3 regions of the Pectobacterium aroidearum genome follow, and region 1 is predicted to be linked to each of the others. Evidence: predicted binding sites of a transcription regulator. Region 1 holds the regulator's gene; each other region holds the start of a gene.

Region 1 (8,174 bases):
CATGGCTGGCTGAGCAGCGAAAAGTAACAATCCGGCGGCTGCCGTAGGCAATAGATATTTCATTCTGACTGTCTCCTTGAAATATAATTTCATGGGCATTTATTGCTCCATATGCCCGATGTCATAGGTACAAATTTTCCAAAAAAATGACGCTTCATTTTGATGAAAAACCAAGGGGAGTGTGGTCAAAAAATAAGTTCAGTTCAAGGGTGAAATGTTAAATGTATTACAGGTGAAACATTTTGTAATACTGATGATTGGATAATTTTAGTTTTATAGGAAACCATATTCTTTTAAAAGAATAGAAAATCAGTGGGTTATTTTTTCTACGGGTAAAGGTTTCACTTTAGTTTCTTTATTTATTGAGTTTTAGCCCGCAATTCTTCGGGGTAATTGTTACGACTAACGCAAAAATTCATCTTAAGTCAAAATATACTATCACAAGCCTATTCAAGAGTGTTCTCGCTGTGCGTTAATTCTATATTGAGTTTTAGTTTGTTGATGAATAATTATTATGAACTTCTTTATAGATCGTTTTTAGGCGAGAAGAACATATACCTCATTGATCATTCCTTATTATTGACGAAATACATGACTAGCATGAAGTCTGTTGCGGTGAGGGACATGCTGGCAATCTTGCGTAGGTCTCAGTAAAAAATGAGCGAGCCAAACAGCTCGCTCAGGAGGAACCCGGCGCAAAGTGAATGCACCGAATTAACGTATTTATTTACAGTTAGCTGCTGTCAGGACTGCCAGGTTTTTACCTACGCCAGCATAGTTTGCCAGTTTATCCTTCACGCACTGTGCGGAAACCGGGGTGTAGCTATACGGGACGGCAGGGAATTTGCCAGTGCTTTTCCAATCATCCGCATTGATGTGTGGTGTGGATGGCTTACCCCAGGTGATGTTGTATTTAGCAAAATCAGACGGGCTGGTAATGTTGTTGTTACGCAGTTCCCAGGTACCGAAGTTGGAGTCATCGTTACGTGCAGTCACAGGGTTGAGCGCATTTTCGAACCAGTTGCTTTCGATCAGAGCAATCCCTTTCTGGCGAACGTTAAAGCCTGAACTTTTGATGCCGTCATACAGGTTGTTGTATGCGTGCACCTGGCCACCACGTTGCAGCGGCAGACGTGAGTTAACATCGCTGTAAATATTGTGATGGTAAGTCAGGTTACGACCCGTATCCGTGTTGCTGGAACCGCTCAGACCCACCTTTTTCACGCCATGGATATAGTTGTAGGATACCGTGACGTTGGTTGAGGCTTTCTTGATATCGACAGCCGATTCAAAGGTCGTGTCGTTGTCTGGTGTACCTGCACATTCGAAGTTCTTGGCGAAAATCTCGTTGTGGTCGATCCAGACGTTCGGCGAGTTATCAATACGGATAGCATCACCATCTTTTGCGCCGCCAGGCATATAGCCGAAGCGCATGTTACGTACGACAACGTTGGAAGAGTTTACAATCCAGATACCAAAGTTAGCGGAAGAACCGTTGGTCCCGAGGATGGTGATCCCTTTGGTAAACTCTTTGACTTCTACGCCACGCGGATCTTTGCTCCATTGGCCGCAGATGTTAGCTTCAGCCGCTTTGATTAACGCATCTTCATTACCGTTATAGGTGATGACGAGTGGGTAGGCGCCGCCTTTGACCGCTTTACCGCTTGAGTCCTTTTTCGCTGCCTCAATGATATCGACGATCTCTTGCAAAGAACGTGCGGTTTTTTTCACTGCGCCGGAAACGTCGCCGCCGTCAGTGGTGGCATAACCCCCCGTATTTGCCGCCATTGTTGGTTGGGCTGCGAGCAGCAACAGTCCTGCAGCTGCAGAAGGCAGTAGGTATTTCATTGTGTACTCTCCTTGACATAGAATTTTTTGGGTATTTATCACTACACACCCTGTGTAATAAAATGGCTGTTTCAACAAAAGTGAAATTAAGGTTTGTCTATAAAGCCGAGCTAAGTGTTAACAGAAAAAATAAACAATACAATATGGGTTTGAAAATATATTTTTTACCTGACGTTGGAAAAGGTTTAGGGCAAGCTCGGCCTTGTGTGATAAGAAACTCATTTCTGTTTTTTCTCATTAAAAATCAATGCATTGATTTTTATTTATTGCTTATTAAAATAAAGTTTCTTTATTTTTCTATATTGGTTTTATGGGGTTTTTATACGAAATGGTTAATTGTGATCTGTATCAATAATAAAATTAAATCTTAAGTGGATTTCTATCAGGCCCTGATGTTAGTCGTTTTTATGACGACGTCTTTATAGCCATTTCCATTTATTTTTTGTTACTAAAAATAGTTTCTCCTGGCAATAGGGATGCCATTACAGCAGGAGAAACGCAGGTGTCAGGATGACATCATTCTTTAATTAGAATAAAGAGAATAAACTGCCATAACATTTTGCATCCCTATAATAGTCTATATGTTTTCAGGAAGGGTTATGGTGTTCTATCTGTAATCCCATTTCACGTATTGTGTCGATGTCAGCGGATAAATCGGCAGATTGTTCGGGGTAAGTCACGCCGGGAGCGGGGCTTAGCCGGTTATTTAGAGCCAAAACGCGCTCAACCTGATTGGCTGCGCTGATTGCGGTCATATGAGTTTGTCCAAGCCTATCTTTGACGCTGATTTTCTTTGTTCCCGTATCTTCAACGATTTCGAGTATAAATTCGTGTGATGCTCCCTGGCCTGGTCTGTATAGCAAGGCCCGGCGTTTCGCTACGGATAGCATTCCCCAAATGCCAGAGCGGGCAAAGAGTGCGAATGCGGCCGTGGTGGCGGTGTTGTCGAAAGCCATGCGTGCCGAGACACTTTCTGCATGGCCCGTCTTGACCAATGTTGTCTGATCCGGACTGGAAAAACGCCTGACGTTGATGACCCGCCCATTACTAAAACGTACAGGTTTAGGATCGGCCATTCCCCGTACGATGCGTTCCTGTCCTGCTTCATAAATGGTGAAAGGTTTGTGCATATCTACAAAACTTGTGACGGAATCGGGTCCGGCTTTATCTGCGGACGAAAACAAGACATCAATATCTATGCACCGAGCAGGGTGAGCCGATTGACGATACGCCGCGGCGACGATAGCAGCGATACTCGCCATCCAGCCTGATGCTAAGACGACAGGTGAAGAAAGGCTGACGCCATGAAGTATGCGGTTAGCATCGTCTTGCCGTTCCTGCCAGCGAGCCAGATCGATGAGTGCAATACCACGGCGTGTTGCTGATAACAGTAGACGGTCGTGGTGATCATTTACCGATACGACGATTGCGTCGGGCTGGATCGGCAGGTGCTCCAGTGGATCGGTGTCCTCTACGTCAAGGTGTACGCCAGTAGCATTGGGTAATGCCCGTGCTGTTTTTTGTGCTTTGTCGAGCGATCTTCCTCCGATGAGAAGATGAAGGTGGGGATGACGTTTGGCAAGCAGGGTGCAAATTTGTCCGCCAACGATGCCATAACCGCCAACAATCAGAACATTACCCGTATTAAGCATATTTTATTTCCTCATGTTTTTTATTCGTATCCAGTGAGTTTGCATTGGCCTGGGTCCTATATTGTGCTGTATGAACGTCTGCCTGATGTTGGTGAGACAGGCGAATGTTCTCTGTATTTATAAAACTGACCGCGGTCATAATGATGTGTAAAATGACCGCGGTCAATTGTAATTTTGACCACGGTCGGAAATCGTGTTATCAAGTCATGATGACAAAGCGAATACAGCAACGAACAAAAGAGACACATGCGCGACTGATCGCGACAGCCCAACAATTGATTGGTGAAGGGGGGTATGATGCTTTACGGATTGAGGAGGTCGTAACACGAGCTGGTGTAGCGAAGGGCACTTTTTTTGCCCATTTCAGCGATAAGGAAACGCTGATGGACCAACTGATTGGTGAACGTATTCATCAGTTACTCGATGAAATGGAAGCCGTTGCGATTCCTGAAGGACTTGATGAATTCGTTGAACGATTGCTGCCTCGTATGCAATTCATGACATCTGAACGCTATGTCTTTGACGTTATCTTACGTCGCTCTGGTGCGGCAGGTATTGAACAGGTTGGGCCGATTGCGCTGGCATTCGATCGTTATATCGACATTATCATTCGCTGGCTTGAGGCGGGATACTTCCGGCAGGACGTGCCGATGGCTATCTTAGCTGAGGGCGTTCAGGCATTTGAGACACAGGCGATGGCGATGAATTTTTGTGCTGTTCATAGCCAGTTATCACTCCACGAGCGAATACTGCCCTACCTGCGAGCTTGGCTGTTGGTCCCTGTTTGTGAAAACGCCCCCGGTTAATTGGCGGACATCAACAGCACAATAAAATGAATCATCAATTATTTACCGATAAGTACACCATGCTCCTGATTATCGATAACTACGACTCCTTTACCTACAACCTTTACCAATACTTTTGTGAACTTGGCGCGCAAGTCGTGGTGAAGCGTAATGATGAACTGACGCTGCGTGAGATTGAGCGGCTTGCGCCTGAGCGTTTGGTGATTTCTCCGGGCCCTTGCACGCCGGATGAGGCGGGTATTTCACTCGCTGCTATTCGTCACTTTGCCGATAAATTGCCTATTCTGGGCGTGTGTCTTGGCCATCAGGCGATGGGGCAGGCGTTCGGCGCACATGTGGTGCGGGCACGGCAGGTGATGCATGGTAAAACCTCAGCGATTGCGCACAGCAATACAGGCGTTTTTGCGGGGCTCGCTCAGCCCTTGACGGTGACTCGCTATCATTCACTCATCATTGATGCAGCGTCGCTACCCGATTGCTTTGAGGTTACGGCCTGGAGCGAACATGAAGGTAAGCGAGATGAGATTATGGGGATCCGCCATCGCTCACTGCCGCTGGAAGGTGTGCAGTTTCACCCAGAGAGCATTCTTAGCCAGCAAGGACATCAGCTTTTGGATAATTTCCTTAAAATTTAGTTACATAGAAAGTTATTCTCTCCAGTGGCCGATTTAATATTGCCTGTAATTGATTTTTTATGCATATTTATTGACTATATTTTCATTCTAACGTGATGGATAGCAGAGTGAGGCAGCAAATGGCAGCAGAGCAGAAAGCAGTGACACGGGATACTCACGATAAAGTGATTTTGCCGGTTTATGCACCCGCGAAGTTTGTACCAGTGAAAGGTAAAGGGAGTCGCGTCTGGGATCAGGACGGCCGTGAGTATATCGATTTCTCCGGTGGCATTGCGGTTACGGCACTGGGTCACTGCCATCCAGCACTGGTTAATGCGTTGCAGCAGCAGGGCGAAAAGCTGTGGCACACCAGCAATATTTTCACCAACGAACCTGCGCTACGCCTCGCCAGCAAATTGATTGATGCCACTTTTGCCGATCGCGTGTTCTTTGTTAACTCCGGTGCGGAGGCTAACGAAGCCGCATTTAAGCTGGCGCGCCACTATGCGGTTAAACGTCACAGCCCGTATAAAACCAAGATCATCGCCTTCTACAATGCATTTCATGGCCGTACGCTGTTTACCGTTTCGGTTGGCGGACAGCCTAAATATGCCGATGGTTTCGGACCTAAGCCTGCGGATATTGTCCATGTTCCTTTCAACGATCTGGCTGCGGTTAAAGCGGTGATGGACGATCACACCTGCGCAGTCGTACTGGAGCCGATTCAGGGTGAGGGCGGTATTACGCCTGCTACGCCTGAGTTCTTGCAAGGCGTTCGCGATCTGTGCGATCAGCACAAGGCGCTGCTGGTATTTGATGAAGTGCAGAGTGGGATGGGGCGTACCGGTAAACTATTCAGCTACATGCACTACGGCATTACGCCGGATATTCTCACCACCGCTAAAGCGTTGGGCGGTGGATTCCCGATTAGCGCGATGCTGACGACGGAAGAAATCGCTTCTGTGATGACGGTTGGGGTACACGGCACCACTTATGGTGGCAACCCGCTGGCCTGTGCGGTGGCTGAAGCCGCGCTGGATATCATTAACACGCCGGAAGTGCTGTCAGGCGTGGCGGATCGGCACGATCGCTTTGTCAGTGAACTTGAGAAAATCAATCAGCAGTATGGCGTATTCGAGCAGATTCGCGGTATGGGGCTCCTGCTGGGGGCGGAATTGAAACTGCAGTGGCATGGTCGCGCGGGCGAGTTTCTGGCGGCGGCAACGGCTCAGGGCCTGATGGTACTGATGGCAGGGCCGAACGTTATCCGCTTTGTGCCGTCTTTGATCATTGATGAAGATGACATTGTGCAGGGGATGGCGAAGTTCTCTAACGCTGTTGCACAGGTCGTTAACGCAGCAAACTGAGTTATGCTCTCAACGTCGCTTGCGACGGCCCTTAGGGTGGCGAGCAGGAAGCTCGCCATAAAAAAACGTAGGGAACGTTTTTCAACGTCGCTTGCGACGGCCCGTAGGGTGGCGAGCAGGAAGCTCGCCATAAAAAAAAGCGTGAGGCCGAGGCTTCACGCTTTTTTGTTGGTAGGGTACAGCGACAGGGATTTAGCGAGTGCCGTAAACGACAATCGTTTTACCGTGCGCAGAGATCAGGTTCTGGTCTTCTAACATTTTCAGAATGCGACCCACGGTTTCGCGCGAGCAGCCAACGATTTGCCCAATTTCCTGACGGGTAATTTTTATTTGCATGCCATCTGGATGCGTCATGGCATCAGGTTGTTTGGCCAGGTTGAGTAGGGTTTGGGCAATACGGCCGGTCACATCAAGGAAGGCGAGGTTGCCGACTTTCTCTGAAGTAACCTGGAGTCTGCTGGCCATTTGCGCAGACAGACGCATGAGAATATCAGGGTTAACCTGGATGAGCTGGCGGAATTTTTTATAGGAAATTTCAGCCACTTCACAGGCGGTTTTTGCCCGCACCCAAGCGCTGCGCTCCTGACCTTCTTCAAACAGGCCGAGCTCGCCGATAAAATCGCCCTGATTGAGGTAGGAAAGAATCATTTCCTTGCCTTCTTCATCTTTGATTAGCACTGCGACAGAGCCTTTCACGATGTAGTAAAGCGTTTCTGCTTTTTCACCTTGGTGAATAAGCGTGCTCTTCGATGGATACTTGTGGATATGACAATGGGAAAGGAACCATTCGAGAGTTGGGTCTGTCTGCGGTTTGCCGAGAACCATTCGCTATCATCCTCTGTTGTAATTCACTGCGCAAATTACAGGGGTCAGAGTTCCCTGTACGGCGTGTTTAACTGCTAAAAAATAAAATTCAGTCTAGGCAGAATGACGTCAGGGAATATACTGGAACCACTGTACCCTTGATTTTCCGGTTGCTGCCTTGCTGCAACGTAAACGTGGCTGGGTATATCTGGCTACGTCATCATCTTCTTCGTTTCTGGCTTTGTCCAGAAAAGGTCTATTCTATTTTCGTTTTAACACAGCTTTAAGGACGTGTCTTGTGTTGTCTCGCTTCAGCATGACAAAGCTCTGATTAACGCTGGTTTTTGTACAGTAACGGTATAAATTTTCAAAAAATTTTTAGTGGAGAGGCACCATGCAGGCACGGGTAAAATGGGTTGAAGGCTTAACGTTTTTGGGCGAATCCGCATCAGGGCACCAGATATTGATGGACGGCAATTCCGGCGATAAAGCGCCCAGTCCGATGGAAATGGTGTTGATGTCTGTGGGGGGATGCAGCGCGATTGATGTGGTGTCGATTCTGCAAAAAGGCCGTAACGATGTGGCAGATTGTGAAGTGAAATTGACGTCAGAGCGCCGTTCGGAAGCGCCGCGTTTATTTACCCATATCAATCTGCATTTTATCGTCACGGGGAAAGGGTTGACCGACAAAGCCGTCGAGCGCGCGGTCGCTCTGTCTGCGGAAAAATACTGCTCTGTCGCATTGATGCTGGGCAAAGCCGTTGAGGTAACGCACAGCCACGAAATTAGAGTGCTGGAATAATCCCTTTCTCTGGGCACTCATTCTGGTCACTTAAGCCTGTTATTAGGGGAAACACTGGGGGAGGTTCCCGTAGGGAGGCCTCACCCTGTGTATCTCGATGCTTATTCGATGGTTTTCCCTTCCATTAACCGCTGCACCAGCGGTGCCATGATGAGCTCCATTGCCAGCCCCATTTTCCCGCCGGGAACGACCAACGTGTTGATATGGGAGATAAACGAGCCCTGCAACATGGCGAGCAGATAGGGATAATCAATGTTATCCAACCCCTGAAAGTGAATCAC
Region 2 (8,174 bases), 380 kb from region 1:
AGGTTGCTGTTTTTATTATTTTCATGCGTTCAGATAGTGTAGGTGATATTTAATTTTCGGTAGTTAATAATAATGTTGATAAATTGACTAAGATCAATTGATTCTATTTTATTGGGCTGTGTTTCTTTATTGTTCTTTTGTTAATTATTTCGGATGGATGTATTCATAATAAAAGAGAGTGATATCTCTCTACATAATGCGAGTTACAGGAGGCGCATAAGGGAGGGGGAAATAATTCAGGCCAATCTCCGTTTAAGAATCTTGGCCTGTAGTTATAAACAATGAGTTATGAACAATGAGTTAGGAATTATGAACTACGAGTTATGGAAATCGTGATGAATTACAGCGATGCGCCGCCGCACATCACCAACTGCTGGCCAGTAATGGCTGCGGCAGATGGGGAGAGTAGGTAGCCCACCAGATCGGCCACTTCTTGCGGCTGGATGAAGCGCCCAATTGGCGGCAGCTTCGGTGGAGAACTCTGACGGCCCGGCATTGTTAGCATCGGGGTTTCTGTGGCACCCGGTGCGACGATGTTCACCGTAATGCCGCGTGGCGCCAATTCCGCCGCCCAGCTTCTTGCCATGCCGATCATCGCAGATTTTGTCGTGACGTATTGGCTGCGTCCCGCTGAACCGCTCGACGTGCGACTGCCCAGCAGCACAATGCGGCCACCTTGTGGCAGCTTATCGACCAGACGGTCGGCGAGCACCTGCGCCGCGTTGATATGCAATCGCCATAGCGTTTCACCGTCTTCCAGCGAAAGTTGGCCGAGCGGGGCAGCTTTCATGATGCCTGCGGCATGGATGACGGCATCAACCTGCGCAATTTCGTCCAGAATGGCCGTCAGCGCGGGCGTATCCATGATATCCACCGCGCGGTGGGTAAAGTGTGGATGTGAATAGTCACCCGGCTTGCGCGACAGGCCGGTTACCCGCCAGCCTTCCGCCAGTAATTTTTGTGTGATGGCGGCACCGATCCCTGAGCTGCTACCGGTAATCAGGGCGTGTTTAGGGGCTGTAGCTGACATGCAATGTCTCCTTCGTTCGGACTTAACGGTTTTGATGCAACCGTGTTAATGACAACGCTATGATTTACAACAACGCGACGGGAATTTTAAACACGGCTTTTTTGACCGGAGCAGGGCTGTCGTTAATCGCACACAGCGCCTGATGGGCTTCGCCCGGATAGAACGTGACGAAGTCGCCTGCCCGCAGATGGATCTGATGCGGCACCTGTGGGTTATCCAGAATGTAGAGATCCGGCTTACGCTCGGTCGCGGGTTGGCCATGCACATCATTCAGACCGTAACCGATAATTTCCTCGCCTTCCAGAATCAACTGAATATCGAGGTAGTTGCTGTGAAATTCGGTATGTCGCGTGGCACGCGGTGCGGTATTCACGGTACCGATATTGTAAAACCAGTCGGCACCTTCCGGCTGATAGCGGCCTTCGGGCAGCGCATTCAGTTCAGCTAACGACATACCGGGTGCAGACAGAATGGTCCAGAGTGCATCAGGCAGCGTAGCGAGTTTGAGGGCGTTTAGGTTTCCTGCAATCATAATAATATCCCGGGTATAGCGGGGGATAGCCCCCGCTGACAAAGAGAAAAAGTAGCGTGGTTTAGTTCGCCTTGACCCACTCTTCACTTACCACGACGTGCTTGATCGCCTGACGGAAGTAGGTGAACGCCACGTGCAGTTTACCGTCCTGCGCCTGTTTGACGCTGGGGTAAGAGAACTCGCGGTTCAGCTTCTCGGTTGAGTTGTTGGTCATGCAGTAGCCGTCGCCCACTTCAATATTACGCTGCCACGGCCAGCTCTTACCGCCATCTTCCGAAATGGCGAGCGTCATCGGTGCACGTGGGGCACCCCAGAAGGCGCTGCGGCTGCCCGCCTGAACTTCCGGCATTTTGGCATTGCTGGCTTTGTCTTCTTCATCCTCGATTTCATCGTACAGCGACAGACGGCGCTCGGTGGCATCGGCGGCGCTCATGTGGTTGAACACCAGCGCCAGATGGCCATTCTCCAGCGTCGTCACCTGAATAGATGAGTTGTTGTTGGGCAAATCGGTCGGCACGGGATCTGACCAGGTTTTACCGCCATCCGTTGAACGACTTTGGTAGATGAAATCAGCCCAGCGGCTGCGGTATAGCGCCAGCAGCGTACCATCCTGCAACGGGGTGATGTTCATATGTACGCAGCCCGTGCTGTTTGGCACCGGATATTCCCGCCAGGTTTTACCCTGATCGCTGGAAATTTTCACGGCGCTATCATCGTTGTTGCCGACCCACTTCTCACCCGGCTGAACGCGGCAGTAGAACACTGGCAGCAGCCAGTCGCCGTTTGCCAGCACGGTGATTGGCTGGCGGATGAACGTTCCCGGCTGGTCGAGCAATGTGCCGATCTCGCCCCAAGTGGTGCCGAAATCCGTGGATTGGCGGTAGCGCACAATGGCGGTGTCCTGATTACCGGATTTCTGCGCGGTATACAGTAGCCATAGCACATTATCCGGCGCGAGGAACAGAACCGGGTTCTGTTCGGAACGCGTAGCATCCTCAGACAGCTTAACGGCTTTGCTCCAGTTATCGCTGCCTTTCACCAGACGGGACATGTAGATAGAGATATCTGCAATCCCTTCCTGTGTGCCGCCGAACCAGACGCACAGCACATCGCCGTTTGGCAGATGGAGCAGGTTGGCCGCATGATTCTGCGGGCATTCCGACGGAATGTAGGCATCCAGACGCGCGGCATCGCCTTCTGCGTGATGAACTTTTCCGCTACGTTCCACGGTAATGATTTCGCTACTCATGACTCAGGCTCCTGATTTATTTTCAGTTTGAGAAATTTTGATTTTGTTCGCTTTGTTCGGAATCATGCGGTCGATCAGCATGACGATCGCTGGCGTGGCCAATGCGACGTACATATTATCGATGCCGTATGGGTTACCGAGTATGTACCAGACCGAGGTGACGACGCAGGCTGATATCAGGCTGGCGTTTGCACCACGTGCGCTGTTGAAAAACGGCAGGTAGAACGCAATCACCGCAACCACGGAAATCGACAGACGAATAGCACGGGTAAAGAACGACAGCTTCAGAATTTCAGGAACGAACAGAACGAAGACGAGCGGCGCGAAACCTACGACAAGCGACAGGATTCGGGTCATTTTCATCTCTTTTTCTGGTGTCGGTTTCCAGTAAGGAACGTAGAAGTCCTTAATCAGCAGGGAAACGATAGCCAGTGCCACCATACTCACGCTGATGAAGATAGACGCGACCAGTGATGTAGTGACCAGACCAGCGAGCCACGGGTTCATGTCTTGCAGGAAGACCGGCATCGCATACAGGCTGTTGATTTCAGGGTGAGCAAACTTCGCTGCGACACCGATGACCGCGATAGCCAGTGCAATCGGCATGCAGAAGAAGAAGGCAACCCAGGTGGCACGTTTGGCGCTGGTGGCATCTTTTGTTGACGAAATGGCCTGAATGACGAACTGCGTACAGAAGATCGAACCGATAGTCCCGATCAACCAGGCGAAGATGGTGCTGGCGCCGAGTTTACCGTCCCACGTCCAGTAGTAATCCGGCATTTGTTCGAACATCGGCTTGAAGCCGCCAGTCATTTTCAATGCCACGAACAGGATGATCATGACGCCAGCGTACTTCACAGCGCTGTGGATCAGCGTGATGTAGGCTGTTCCTTTCAGGCCACCGAAGTAGTAGTAGAAGGTACTGACGACCGCAGTGATCAATGCGGCAACAGGCAGGGAGACTTTCAGCACCGTGGCAATCGCCGCCGCGCCGCTGACGTAGTTGCCCACGTTTACCAGCAACAGCGCATAGATCATGATGATCGAAATGATGTTTTTGGTGCTGGTACCGTATTTCTCGGCAATCGCGCCAGAGATGGTGATCTTCCCGGTGTTATAAATCTTCTTCACCAGAATCATACCAAACAGCGGGAAGCCGATGGCGGCACCAATCACCGACCAGGATGCGGCAAAGCCGTTCTCAAAGGCAGACTGTGCCGTACCGATGGTGGATTTAGCACCGATGAATTCAGTCATCAGCAGGATACCGACGATAAACGCCGGTAGCGCGCGTGACCCTTCCATGAACTCGGTGTTCGATTTACTGCGGAGCTTGTAGGTTAACCATGAGGTGAATGCGATATAAAACACAATCATCCCAACGATTATGAGGGTGTCAGTAAGGTTAAAATGGTTCATATCTTCTCGGCCTATAAGTGGAAATTGATATTTCTCTGTTACTGCGAGAATTGACTAAGTATGTTGCGGATGTTGTCTTCATCCTGTGCGGAAAACTGGATCGGATAGCGGCTGACGCCGACATCTTCACCCATGATCGCCAGCGCTTTTTTCACCACAGCAGGTGAGAATGCGATGGCATACAGTGTCTTACGCAACTCGGCAACCTGTTCTTGTGCCTGACGCGAGCCTTCAATGTCACCGGCGTGGAAACGATGCCAAATCTGGCTGATCGGTTCCGGTGCCACGTTAGCCAGCCCGGAAATACAGGCGGAGCAGCCGTCAACAAAGCCCTGGTGAATGAGCGAGTCTGGGCCATTCAATACGTTAAAGCCCTGTACACCTTTCACCGCTTGCACATAGCCGCTCAGGCTTTCATAACTGCCTGCGCTGTCTTTGATGCCGATGATGTTCGGGTGATCCGCTAGCGTGCGGACGGTTTCCGGCGCCAGCGTATTCCCCGTGCGTGCAGGAATGTTGTAGAGAAACACCGGCACAGTCAGCGCATCGGCGACGGCGGTGTAGTGGGCGATCAGTTCTTCCTGTTTGAGTGGGATGAAATACGGGGTGATGACCGAAACGGCATCAACACCCAGCGCGGCGATGCGCTTGCCGAGCTTGATGGTTTCCCGCGTGGAGATTTCACCGATGTGGCCGACAACCGGCACTTTTCCGGCGACTTCATCAACGCAGGTTTCAGTGACGGCGACTTTTTCATCGGTGTGCAGTACGAAAAACTCACCGTTGGTGCCGTTACAAAAGATACCGTTGCCGTAGCGCATCTGGCGCTGAACCTGAATACGCATGGCAGCGGGGTTAAATTCGCCCTGGTTATCAAACGGCGTGACGATGGCGGTCAGGACGCCGGTAATATTTTTACTCATTGTTCTTCCTCGTGACACGTAATCAAAAAGATGAAAACTTAAAACCGTTTTGCCGAAACCCGCGCTTTAAAAGAGGGTCAGATACACCTCGCGGACATCGTCGGCGCTGACCTGTGTCGGCACGTTTTTCATCAGGCGCTGAACCTGTAACGCGGCATCAACCAGATACGGCAGGTGGTCTTTTTCCACGCCGAGCTGCTGTAAGGTGTTGGGCAGGTTGAGACGTTTAACCAACTCGCTGAAATAGGTCACCAGCGCCTGCGCTTTTTCCGCAGTACCCAGTGTCAGATCGGCATCCGGCAGCAGGTCATACGCCTGTGCGAATTTGTCCTGTGCGGCGTCCTGCACGAAACGCATGCAAGGGGCGAGCAGGATGGCGTTCGCCACGCCGTGTGGGATGTGGTATTTGCCGCCCAGCGGGTAAGACATGGCGTGAACCAGATGCGTACCGGAGTGGGCAATAGCGGCACCGCCGTAATAGGACGCCCACAGCATGTTCAGCTTGGCTTCCATATTGCTCGGCTCGCGTACGGAGGTTTCGAGGTTGGCAAACAGCTTTTTCAGGCCAATCAGCGCGTAGTTGTCGCTGACCGGGTTGGCAATCGTTGAGGTGAAACACTCAATCAGGTGACAGAGCGCATCAATACCCGTTGAAGCGGCGATGTGCGATGGCATGCTGATGGTCAGCTCTGGCACCAGCGCAACGTAGTCCGGCAGCATCACGGGCGTAATAATACCGACTTTGGTTTCTTTTTCTGGGATCGCCAGAATGGCATTCGGCGTGGCTTCTGATCCCGTTCCTGCGGTGGTTGGGATGAGCAGCGATGTCGTGCGGCGAGTCGGTTTTTCCCCTGCCAGCAGACTATCCAGCGTGACGGTCTCGTCGCCTGCGCACAGTACGGAAAGCAGTTTGGCGACATCCAGCACGCTACCGCCGCCGACGCCGATCACCAGATCGGTCTGGGTTTGTGTGAGCTGGCTCAATATCTTGGCAACGTCGTGCTGGCTTGGCTCGGCAGGAACATTATCAACTAACAGAACCTGCGGAACGGCTTGCTTAACTTGTGCGATCAGCGCCTGAACGTCAGGCAGCCCGACGATGTTTTTGTCGGTGACAAATAAAACGTGCTGTTTTCCTGCCAACAGGTGACTGATGTCCTGAAGTACCCGGTAACCGCTGAGGATAGTGCTATTGATATTCATGCTTATTACCTTGCCTTTTCTCTTCTTCGCCAGAGCGTTATCACTATGATAATGGTTGCGATGGTGATTACTTTCAGTCAAATGGAGTGATTTTGGTTACTGCTAAACGCCATTTGCCACATCGTGGTGATAATTTATAGGTGAAATTCCTTTTAAATAATTTGATATTGCTCACATATAATCAAATGTGATTCAATATAATCATTATCAGGTAATCTGAATCGGGGATGGAGTATGTCAAACGTGCAGCAATCAGCAGAACAGGTCTTAGTGGTCGCTGATGACTTTACGGGTGCCAATGATGCGGGCGTCGGTCTGGCGCAGCATGGCGCACGGGTTAGCGTCGTCTTTGACGTTAATAAACTGCACGCGGACTTACTGGGTGATGCGGTGGTGATCAACACCGATAGCCGTGCGGCACGTGACGACGTGGCGTCTCAACGTACTGCAGAAGCGGTTGCAGCCTGGCAGGCAGCAGGCGGACAGGGCTGGATTATCAAGAAGATTGACTCGACGTTGCGTGGAAATCTGGGCGCGGAAATTGCCGCTGCGCTGTCTGCGGCAGAGGTGCCCGTAGCGCTGATTGCCGCTGCGTCGCCAACGCTGGGACGCGTGACCCGCAAAGGCGAAGTCTGGGTGAATGGGCGTTTGCTTACCGATACGGAGTTTGCCAGCGATCCCAAAACGCCGGTGACCTCCGCTTCTATCGCTGCCCGTCTGGCGGAGCAAACCGCGTTACCGGTGGCGGAAATACATCTTGATGACGTCCGTCAGGCCAATTTAGCTCACCGTTTGCAGCAGTTGGCGAACGAAGGCGTGCGTCTGATTATTCTTGATACGGATGTACAGGACGATCTGGAGAAGATCGTTGATGCCGCCAGCGCGTTACCGTTTCGTCCTTTGCTGGTCGGTTCGGCAGGCCTGAGCGAAGCGCTGGCGAATGCGCAGGATTTTACGCGCAAAACGGCGAAGCCGCTGCTGGCTATCGTCGGGTCAATGAGCGATATCGCTCAAAAACAGATTGCGGCCGCCAAACTGCTCAGCAATGTCACGCTGGTTGAGATCGATATCAACGCGCTCTTTTCACCCCATTCATCCACCGTCATGGCATCCCAGTGTGAGGAGGCGGTGACGGCGCTGCTGAACGGCCACCATTGCATTATTCGTACCTGTCACAACGAAAATCAGCGCTTCGAAATCGACGCGCGGTGCCAGCAGCTTGGGCTTAGCCGACAGCAGCTTGGCGAAACGATCAGCCACTATCTGGGGGAACTTACGCGCAACCTTGTTCAGGCGCTAGACAGCCTGACAGCGGACGGTACTCATCGGCGCAAGCTGGGAGGACTGTATTTATCCGGTGGTGACATTGCGATTGCCGTTGCAACCGCACTGGGTGCTACCGGCTTTCAGATTAAGGGGCAAATCGCATCCTGTGTGCCCTGGGGATACCTGCTGAACAGCGTTGTCGGCACGACCCCTGTGATGACTAAAGCGGGGGGTTTTGGCAACGAAACTACTTTGCTCGACGTTTTACGTTTTATTGAGGAGAAGGTCAGTGAGTGAAATTATTGCGGTAACGATGGGTGATCCGGCAGGGATTGGACCGGAAATTATTATCAAGTCGCTGGCCGAGGGCGAGCTTTCCGGCGCGTCTGCCGTGGTGGTGGGCTGCGTACAGACGATGCAACGTATTCTGGCACTGAATGTCGTGCCAGCCGTAGAGCTGAAAATCATTGATAAACCCGCTGACGCGGTCTTCGCGCCAGGCGTCATCAACATCATTGATGAGCCGCTGGAAGATCCGCAGGCGCTGAAGCC
Region 3 (8,174 bases), 640 kb from region 1:
TTTCTGCGCTTCTTTGCTGAGTTTCTGTTCTCTCACGTTACGCAGGCGCTCAATTTCGACCGTTAGCTTCTCACGCGCTTCCATATTGAGGGCGATAGCTTCAGCATCACCTTGTGCCAGCAGCGTGGCCTGCTTACGCGTCAGCTTATCCAATTGGTCGCTAAGGCGTTTAATCTCTGCTTTTTCCTGCTCTTTCATAAAAGATAACCTGTATAACGGGAGAATAATGCGGAGCACAGCATACACTATACTCTTGGCTGACGCAGTGACGTGATACCGAGGAATAGGGTTAAAACGCCTTTTTCAGGCTAATTTGCGCAATCAGAGTAGTTAGAGATAACACTAGCGTGGAACGCACCATCTGCTGATAGCGCTGCTGCTGCATGTTCACCAGAAGCGGATCGGCAGCGTCAGCTCCCTGCGGCAAAGCTGGCTCTGCGGGCAGCGCCGTAACGCAATGCAGTTCGCCGATGGGGCCCAGAATTTCATCGTCGGTAAAACGGTAATGCCGATCGTCATGCGCCAGCTCTTCACCCAGCGCCATTAACAGCTCTGCATCTTCGTACTCTTTACGACTGATCATTCCCAGACCATAAATCAGTTTCAGGCGCACAGACAGGTCACCCAGCGGGCCCGTTCCTGTCATCAAGGGTTCAACGGCATATTTCACTGCATAGTCGTCTTTACGGAACACCTGCAACATCAGGATACTGACCGCTTCAGCCAGCAATTCAACGGCACAAAGCATAAAATCGCGCACGGTCTTCCCTGAGTTCAGCGCTTCCAGAACCCGGTTTTCAAACGCCTGTGTTTCTTCCATCGTCACTTCTCGACCCTTTAAACCCGCACACAGCATACCCCATCTCGGTAGCATGCTTACCGGCAGGTGTGGCGACATCCCATCCCCGACGTCGCCTATACCTTTTACACCGTGTCGAAAAGACCGGTGACGAGACGCGCCGATTACTGCATGGCGTTATACACATTCACTGCTTGCGCGACAACCTCGCTGTCAGCATCCAGACCAGAAATCTGCGCCAGCGCCGCTTGTGGCCCCTGAGCACGGAGTAACTCCGCCAGTTCCAGCGCCTGCGGATCCTGCTCGCTGCGATAATGCATCGCGGCGGCAATGCCGGTAATCAGGTTGTCATGCGGCAAATGGTACTCCAATGTTCCCAGCAGCGGCTTGATCAGACGGTCGCCTGCGCTCAGTTTACGCAGCGGCTGACGGCCAACACGCTCTACATCATCATGCAGATGAGGGTTTTCAAAGCGGCTGAGAATCTTATTGATATAAGCAGCATGTTTATCCGCATCAAAGCCGTAGCGCTTGATGAGCACTGCGCCACTCTCTTCCATTGCGCCTTTGACTACGGCTCTGACTTTTGGGTCAAGAATCGCATCGCGAATCGTTTGATGACGCGCCTGCTGACCGAGGTAGGCCGTAATCGCATGGCCGGTATTAAGCGTGAAGAGCTTACGTTCGACAAACGCCATCAGGTTGTCGGTCAGTTCCATACCGGGAATCGCTGGCGGCTCACCGCAGAACTGGGTTTTATCGACAATCCATTCGCTGAAAGTTTCTACCGTCACCGCCAACACATCATCACTGCCCGCTTCGGAAGGAGGAACGATGCGATCCACTGCGGAATCGACAAATCCCACATGCTCGACAACCCATTCCTGGTGACCTTCCGGCAGCAGTTTCAACACATGCTGTTTTAACTGGCTGGTGCCGCGCACCATATTTTCACAGGCAATAATGTTCAACGGCCGGGTAGTACCGTCGTTATGACGTTTAACCAGCCCCTGAGCGATAGTTCCAGCGATTTTTTCCAGAATCTGCGGCCCGACAGCAGTGGTCACCAGATCGGCCACGGCAATCAGCGCGACGGCATCCTGACTACCGCTGTGAACGGCACTCACGTTGCTAACGGTATCAAGGCGTGTGTTATCGCCCACAATCCGCACTGTATAGCTTTTACGGCTGTTCAGGGCATCCAACAACGGCTGATTGACGTCAGCGAATGTCAGTTCGACGTTGGCATCCGCCAACAACTTCCCAATAAATCCACGGCCAATATTACCCGCGCCAAAATGTAATGCTTTCATGAGACATAACCTTAAAAGAACATAAAAAGAGGCCGCCCGAAGGCGGCACTAGCCACATCAATTAGGCACTCTTTTTACCGGAGAGTAAGTCGAGTACTTCCTGAACATCCTGCGTATGCGCCAGACGTTCAATGACAGCGTCATCATCCAGTGCGTTGGTCAGGCTGGTGATAACCTGAATGTGTTCGTTGTTACGGGCAGCGATACCGATAACCAGACGTGCAACCTCATCTTCTTCATCGCCAAAGCGAACCCCTTCAGGGTATTGACAGAAAACCACGCCCGTTTTCAGTACGCGATCTTTCGCTTCAATCGTACCGTGCGGTACCGCGATCGATTCGCCCAGATAAGTAGAGGTCAGCTTCTCGCGCTCCAGCATCGCTTCAACATACTCAGGCTCGACGTAGCCGCCTTTCACCAGTTGCTCACCAGCGAAACGGATTGCCTGCTCTTTGTGTGTCGCATGCTGATTCAGGAACACATTACCCGCCCCCAGTTGGAACAGGTTCGTCTGCGTATCGGCTACAGCCGGCGCAGGCGTCGCAACGGTTTCAGGCTTCGCGGCACCCTGCGCAGCCACCAGACGCGCTGCCAGGTCGCTATACAGGCCGCTATCAAGAAAGTTGGTCAGCGAAATATGCTGTGCCTGCGGCGCATGACGCATCGCACGCTCGGTCAGGTCACGGTGCGTAATCACCAGATCGACATCGTCCGGCAGACTGTTGATCGCGCTATTGGTTACCGAAATGTTGGTCAGCCCGGCATCCTGCACTTTCTTGCGCAGCACTCCCGCACCCATCGCGCTGGAACCCATACCGGCGTCACAGGCTACGATGATTTTACGCACGGTGCTCATATCGCCGCTGACGCCAGCGCTCGCCGCCGTACCTTTCGCAGACGCTTTCATTTCCTGTACGCGGCGCGTTGCGTCGCTCAGGTCTTCTTCTTTTTGCTTGGTGCTTTTCAGCAGAATCGCCGACACGATGAAGGAGACCGCGAAGGCCGCCGCAATGGCCGCAAGGTTAGCGAAGTAAGCACCTTTTGGCGTCATCGCCAGCACCGCCAGAATGGAGCCCGGTGACGCAGGAGAAACCAAACCGCCGCCCAGCACGCTCAGCGTAAACACGCCGGTCATCCCGCCCAGAATCACCGCGATAATCAGACGCGGATTCATCAGGACATAAGGGAAGTAGATTTCGTGAATCCCGCCCAGGAAGTGGATAATCGCCGCACCTGGCGCTGACTCTTTCGCGTTACCACGACCGAAGAACATATAAGCCATCAGCACGCCCATACCTGGGCCTGGGTTCGCTTCGATCAGGAAGAAAATAGATTTGCCCGTTTCCGTCGCCTGCTGAATGCCCAGCGGTGAGAAAATACCGTGGTTAATGGCGTTATTCAGGAACAGAATTTTCGCGGGTTCAACAAAGATGGACGTAAACGGCAGCAGGTTGTTCTGTACCATCAGGTTAACGCCGGAAGCCAGCACCTGAGAGAACACTTCAACCAGTGGACCGATTGCCAAAAATGCCAGAATTGCCAACAACATACCGATAATACCGGCAGAGAAGTTGTTGACCAGCATTTCAAAGCCACTCTTGATTTTACCGTCGACCACGCGGTCAAAACGTTTGATCGCCCAGCCGCCCAATGGACCGACGATCATCGCACCGAGGAACATCGGGATGTCGGTCCCGACGATCACACCCATCGTCGTAATTGCACCGACCACGCCACCACGCTCACCGAATACCAGACGTCCGCCGGTATAACCAATCAGCAATGGCAGCAAATACGTAATCATCGGGCCGACGAGCTTCGCCAACGTTTCATTGGGAATCCAGCCGGTAGGAATAAACAGAGCGGTAATAATACCCCAGGCGATAAAAGCGCCAATATTGGGCATGACCATATTGCTGAGGAAGCGACCAAAGTTTTGCACTTTGATCTTAATATCTGGTGAAAGCATAAAAACACACCCCTATTGAAACGCGCTGACAATAAGAGCGCGTGGTAATTATCGTGAGACGGCGTGGCAATATGTGTTAGTTGCAGCGATGGTTAGCAACAACAACCGACAGTCTTATTTTTTACCGAGCTATCAGCGGTGACCAAAACCTCGGCTGTTATAGACATATCGGTTACAAAAACACCGATTGCTTCCGTCAGTATTACTGTATGCAGCGCGGACTCTAACACGCTGTTTTCATACCGCAACTCCATGGCGGGAATGTGACAAAAATCACACAACCACCCTACATCAACGATACAAATAGGTGATTTACTTCACAAAAAACCGTTAAAAATGAAAAACTAAACCAAATTTCAGATAAACACAGCCCCTTATATGTGATACGCATCACATTTTAGTGAGCTGTATTTGTTTTATTTATGTGATACTGGTCACAATTTATTTTTACCCTCTCGCCAGCCCATAGTCCTCTTATCCAGAATGTCTCTCTGTCACCGCGCATCGCTAAAACGACACGGTTAGGGATAATTCACGCCATTTACCCCTCTGAGCGCATTTATTAAATTCTGCTGTTGCATCGGTAACGCCGCCACCATGCCGTTATATTGCGCGACCTGCTGCGGCGTACGGAATTGCACAGACGCGCCATTAAACACAGCCTGATCGCCCTGAACCTGAAGGAAATCGCCGATTTGAGTCAGGCTCTGTGCGAAGGCAATGGCATTAGGAATGGCGGGTAACAGCGCGTTGGTTGGCTGTATTACCGTGCGTGCATACAACCGCTCATAGGGTATCTGCACCTCTTCAGGCTGCTTGAGCGTCCGATGAGCATTGTCCGCCTGCACTTTCGCCGCCTGCACATGCTGACTCAGCAGGTTCATTGCCCCGATAGATTGCCGAAGGCCATCACGCTGTGTCAGATAGTCTTTAGGGACACGAATACGGGAAATTTGCCCCAGCATCGGCGTCAGACTGCCGGATACGGCTTGATTAAACTGCTGAGAAAAGGTGGTTAAAATCGCATAATCGTTGGCAAAATTGCCAAAACTCTTCTTCTGCTCTTCCGTCAATGCGGGCAGCGTCCCATCCTGCTGCGACTGTGCGCTTTGCAGGAATGCAATGAATGCCTTCCGCTGCTCCGCTTCGCTGTCACCACAGGCAGCCAACTGCAATGCCGCCAGAATAACCAGAACTGGCAGCAGCCAGCGTGAACGGTACATCATCAGCCTTCTCATTCCCTACTCCTGTTATGCTTACTGCCCCGCCAGCCGTGCCTTCTTCAGACAGAAACACGCCGACGTTGGATTTTCCATGACAAGATTTTCTACGACATAAGCATAGTCGAATCAGGCTGGCTGTGCAGAAAAAGGCCAGGTCTGGCGTTCAAGAGAAATAAAAACCAGTATGGTTATTGTTTAATCGAACACATATTATTAAAATTGCGTTTCATCTCGCATTTTTCATCCGAATAATAAAAATCGCCAAAATATGAGGTTACTCGACAATATGAAAAAATAGATTGCAAAATGAAACTATTAACAAGGTAACGAATATACAATTTACTACCTTAAATAAATAAAAAGTGACTCTTTTAGCACGATAGCTTTATTTTTAATAAACGGACAATTTGACTACTCTATGCTTAGTATATTACCCCTTGATACATGGTTTTTTATTGCTGTAATCCTTGCCTACTTCATTTATAGCAACTGGAATTTTACCGAGAAGAAAGCCCATGAGTCACCAGGGATCCTCATTACTATAGGAATATTGGCAACCTTCCTTGGGATTGCGTTAGGCTTGGCATCATTCGATATGAATGATGTGGAAAATAGCTTACCTACGCTGATTAATGGCATCAAAACTGCATTTTGGGCCTCTTTTGTAGGTGTTGCTTGCGCATTGATTATAAAATGGCGCTATGCGTTTCGTGGTGTAAGGACAAAAAACAATCAACCGATACCCACTGATTCAACAATTGACGATATTGTTCAACACCTACAGTTTTCTACAGAATCGATTAAACTATTACACTCTACTACAGAGAAAAATAGTATTTCTCTGCTAGCAGAGATACAAAAAATGAGCAGTAATCAAAGTACTCAACTGACCAATATACATAATGCATTTACTGAGTTTGCAAAAAATCAAACTGAAAACAACTCAAAAGCATTAATTGAAGCATTAAAAGAAGTTATTCATGATTTTAATGAGAAAATTGGTGAGCAATTTGGCGATAACTTCAAACAGTTAAATGAAGCTGTCGGTAAAATAAATGGATGGCAACAACAATACAGTCTGCAAATGCGAGAGATGATTGAGCAACAAACTCAAACAACTACGAATATGCAGCAAGCGGCCCAATCCTTTACCGAAATAATGACACAATCCGAATCGTTTACTCAAGTTGCAAGAGATATTCATCAAACGATTGGTACAGCCTCCAGTTTAGAAAAAGGTATAGAAGAAAATCTAAAACAATTAGCAGAATTAATTGAATCATCAAAAACAGGCATCCCCGAAATAGAAAAAGGAATCATGGCTATTATAGAGGATGTGAGAAACGGGGCTACAGCCTCTGCCACAGTCATTGGAGATAGTATTTATACTGTAACGCAAACATTGGAATCCTCAGCAGCAGACTTTAGCAACCAGATGATAGGTAGCTCGAAAGCTATGTCCGATGCGATAAAAAATCAAAATCAGGAAATGCAAAAATCTGTTCAGCAAACAGGAAAAGAGCTACAAGAACAAATAGTACGTCTTTCTCAAGATCTCACTAAATATATGCAGCGACACAATGAAGATGTTACGAATAATATTGTCGAGCTGAGTAAGAAAACGGAACAACAAGTTCAAACATTAGATGCAGCCTTAGCTGCTGCGCTGAAAAAATCTCTCGATAGCCTCGGGCAACAATTAGGAGCGCTGTCCTCTAAATTTGTACAAGATTACGATCCTCTAACAGAAAAACTAAGAGATGTCGTACGTCTATCAGAGAATTTAAGGGGATAACAGATGAGTAACCCATTACTGGCTCGCCCAAAAGCAGATAAAGAGGATTTTTGGATTAGCCTGAGTGATTTAATGACCTCCCTGATGATGATATTTTTACTTATCTCCGTTGTCTATATGATAAAAGTACAGGAGATGGTTAAAATCCCATCAGTATATAAGAATACCCTACAAGGGCTCGGCCAAGCCTTACAGCATGAATTCAAGGACGATCTAAAACGTTGGCACGCGACAATCGACGAAGATCTAACAGTGCGGTTTCAAGAGCCAAATATTTTATTTACGACCAGTTCCTCTGAGCTAAAACCGGAATTTAAAAGTATCTTAGATGAATTTATTCCTCGCTACCTTAGTATTATGACTGATAAAAAATATATCAATAATATTGAGGAAATACGCATTGAGGGACATACATCAACGATGTGGCGAACTGGTGTAAGTGAAAATGATGCTTATTTCCATAACATGGAACTGTCTCAGTCAAGAACTCGGACAACTCTGTCATATATTATGAATATGCCCGCTGTTTCAGACTCTAAAAGTACCTTAAGTTGGTTTAAAAATCACGTTCGCGCCATTGGGTTTTCTTCAGCAAAGCCCATTGATAAAGAAGGGAAAACGATCACATCCCCAGAGCAGGTTGAAGATAGTGCGCGTTCTCAACGAGTAGAATTTCGTGTCAGGACGAATGTTGAACGCCAGGTAGCCAATATTGTAGAAAAAGGGAGTAAAATATAATGGATTCGTTTCTCGTCTCTCAACTTCCCGATTTTCTTGAATCGCCAATTTTCAATAAGCTACGCAAGGAAATGAAAGCGGAGATTATCCCACCAATTGCTAATATAAAAATGGACGCACTTGTTCTTGATAAAATACTTTCAACAACAGGAAAAGACATTGATATATTAGAAATAGAAATTAATAGTGACAACACTATTAATTATAAAGATAAACGCGTTATTCTTCATATAAGAGATGTTGCATCTTATGGTGGGAGTATGAGTTTGCCAAAATATCACTTGGCAAACTGTAAAACATTACAAAGAATGTGGGAAAATAATAAAAGTGGAAGATA

What was found. The regulator CRP, encoded in region 1, controls carbon source genes, mostly activating them, when cyclic AMP is high. The targets are predictions, from matches to a motif close to ATGTGANNNNNNTCACAT.
Region 2: AB8809_RS03790 (iron-containing alcohol dehydrogenase) is a predicted target of CRP. The motif match lies at 6,516-6,533, and genes of this name have one in related genera.
Region 3: AB8809_RS23030 (PTS mannitol transporter subunit IICBA) is a predicted target of CRP. The motif match lies at 4,343-4,360, and genes of this name have one in related genera.

What each region holds. Positions count from the first base shown of each region.
Region 1 covers NZ_CP166097.1:452,390-460,563, forward strand. The annotation lists gene pelB (pectate lyase PelB) at 1-63, opposite strand, end outside; gene pelA (pectate lyase PelA) at 724-1,848, opposite strand; gene AB8809_RS01925 (hypothetical protein) at 2,436-3,500, opposite strand; partial or broken gene AB8809_RS01930 (TetR/AcrR family transcriptional regulator) at 3,710-3,832, shown strand; gene AB8809_RS01935 (TetR/AcrR family transcriptional regulator) at 3,884-4,306, shown strand; gene AB8809_RS01940 (aminodeoxychorismate synthase component II) at 4,366-4,941, shown strand; gene AB8809_RS01945 (aspartate aminotransferase family protein) at 5,061-6,287, shown strand; gene crp (cAMP-activated global transcriptional regulator CRP) at 6,480-7,112, opposite strand; gene AB8809_RS01955 (OsmC family protein) at 7,486-7,893, shown strand; gene AB8809_RS01960 (phosphoribulokinase) at 7,995-8,174, opposite strand, start outside.
Region 2 covers NZ_CP166097.1:836,887-845,060, forward strand. The annotation lists gene AB8809_RS03765 (SDR family NAD(P)-dependent oxidoreductase) at 341-1,030, opposite strand; gene AB8809_RS03770 (YhcH/YjgK/YiaL family protein) at 1,095-1,562, opposite strand; gene AB8809_RS03775 (exo-alpha-sialidase) at 1,624-2,811, opposite strand; gene AB8809_RS03780 (sodium:solute symporter family protein) at 2,815-4,230, opposite strand; gene AB8809_RS03785 (dihydrodipicolinate synthase family protein) at 4,269-5,153, opposite strand; gene AB8809_RS03790 (iron-containing alcohol dehydrogenase) at 5,220-6,356, opposite strand; gene dtnK (D-threonate kinase) at 6,591-7,919, shown strand; gene AB8809_RS03800 (D-threonate 4-phosphate dehydrogenase) at 7,912-8,174, shown strand, end outside.
Region 3 covers NZ_CP166097.1:5,096,859-5,105,032, forward strand. The annotation lists gene AB8809_RS23015 (YibL family ribosome-associated protein) at 1-198, opposite strand, end outside; gene AB8809_RS23020 (MltR family transcriptional regulator) at 290-856, opposite strand; gene AB8809_RS23025 (mannitol-1-phosphate 5-dehydrogenase) at 964-2,112, opposite strand; gene AB8809_RS23030 (PTS mannitol transporter subunit IICBA) at 2,174-4,081, opposite strand; gene AB8809_RS23035 (DUF3053 domain-containing protein) at 4,603-5,319, opposite strand; gene AB8809_RS23040 (hypothetical protein) at 5,723-7,099, shown strand; gene AB8809_RS23045 (OmpA family protein) at 7,103-7,837, shown strand; gene AB8809_RS23050 (hypothetical protein) at 7,837-8,174, shown strand, end outside.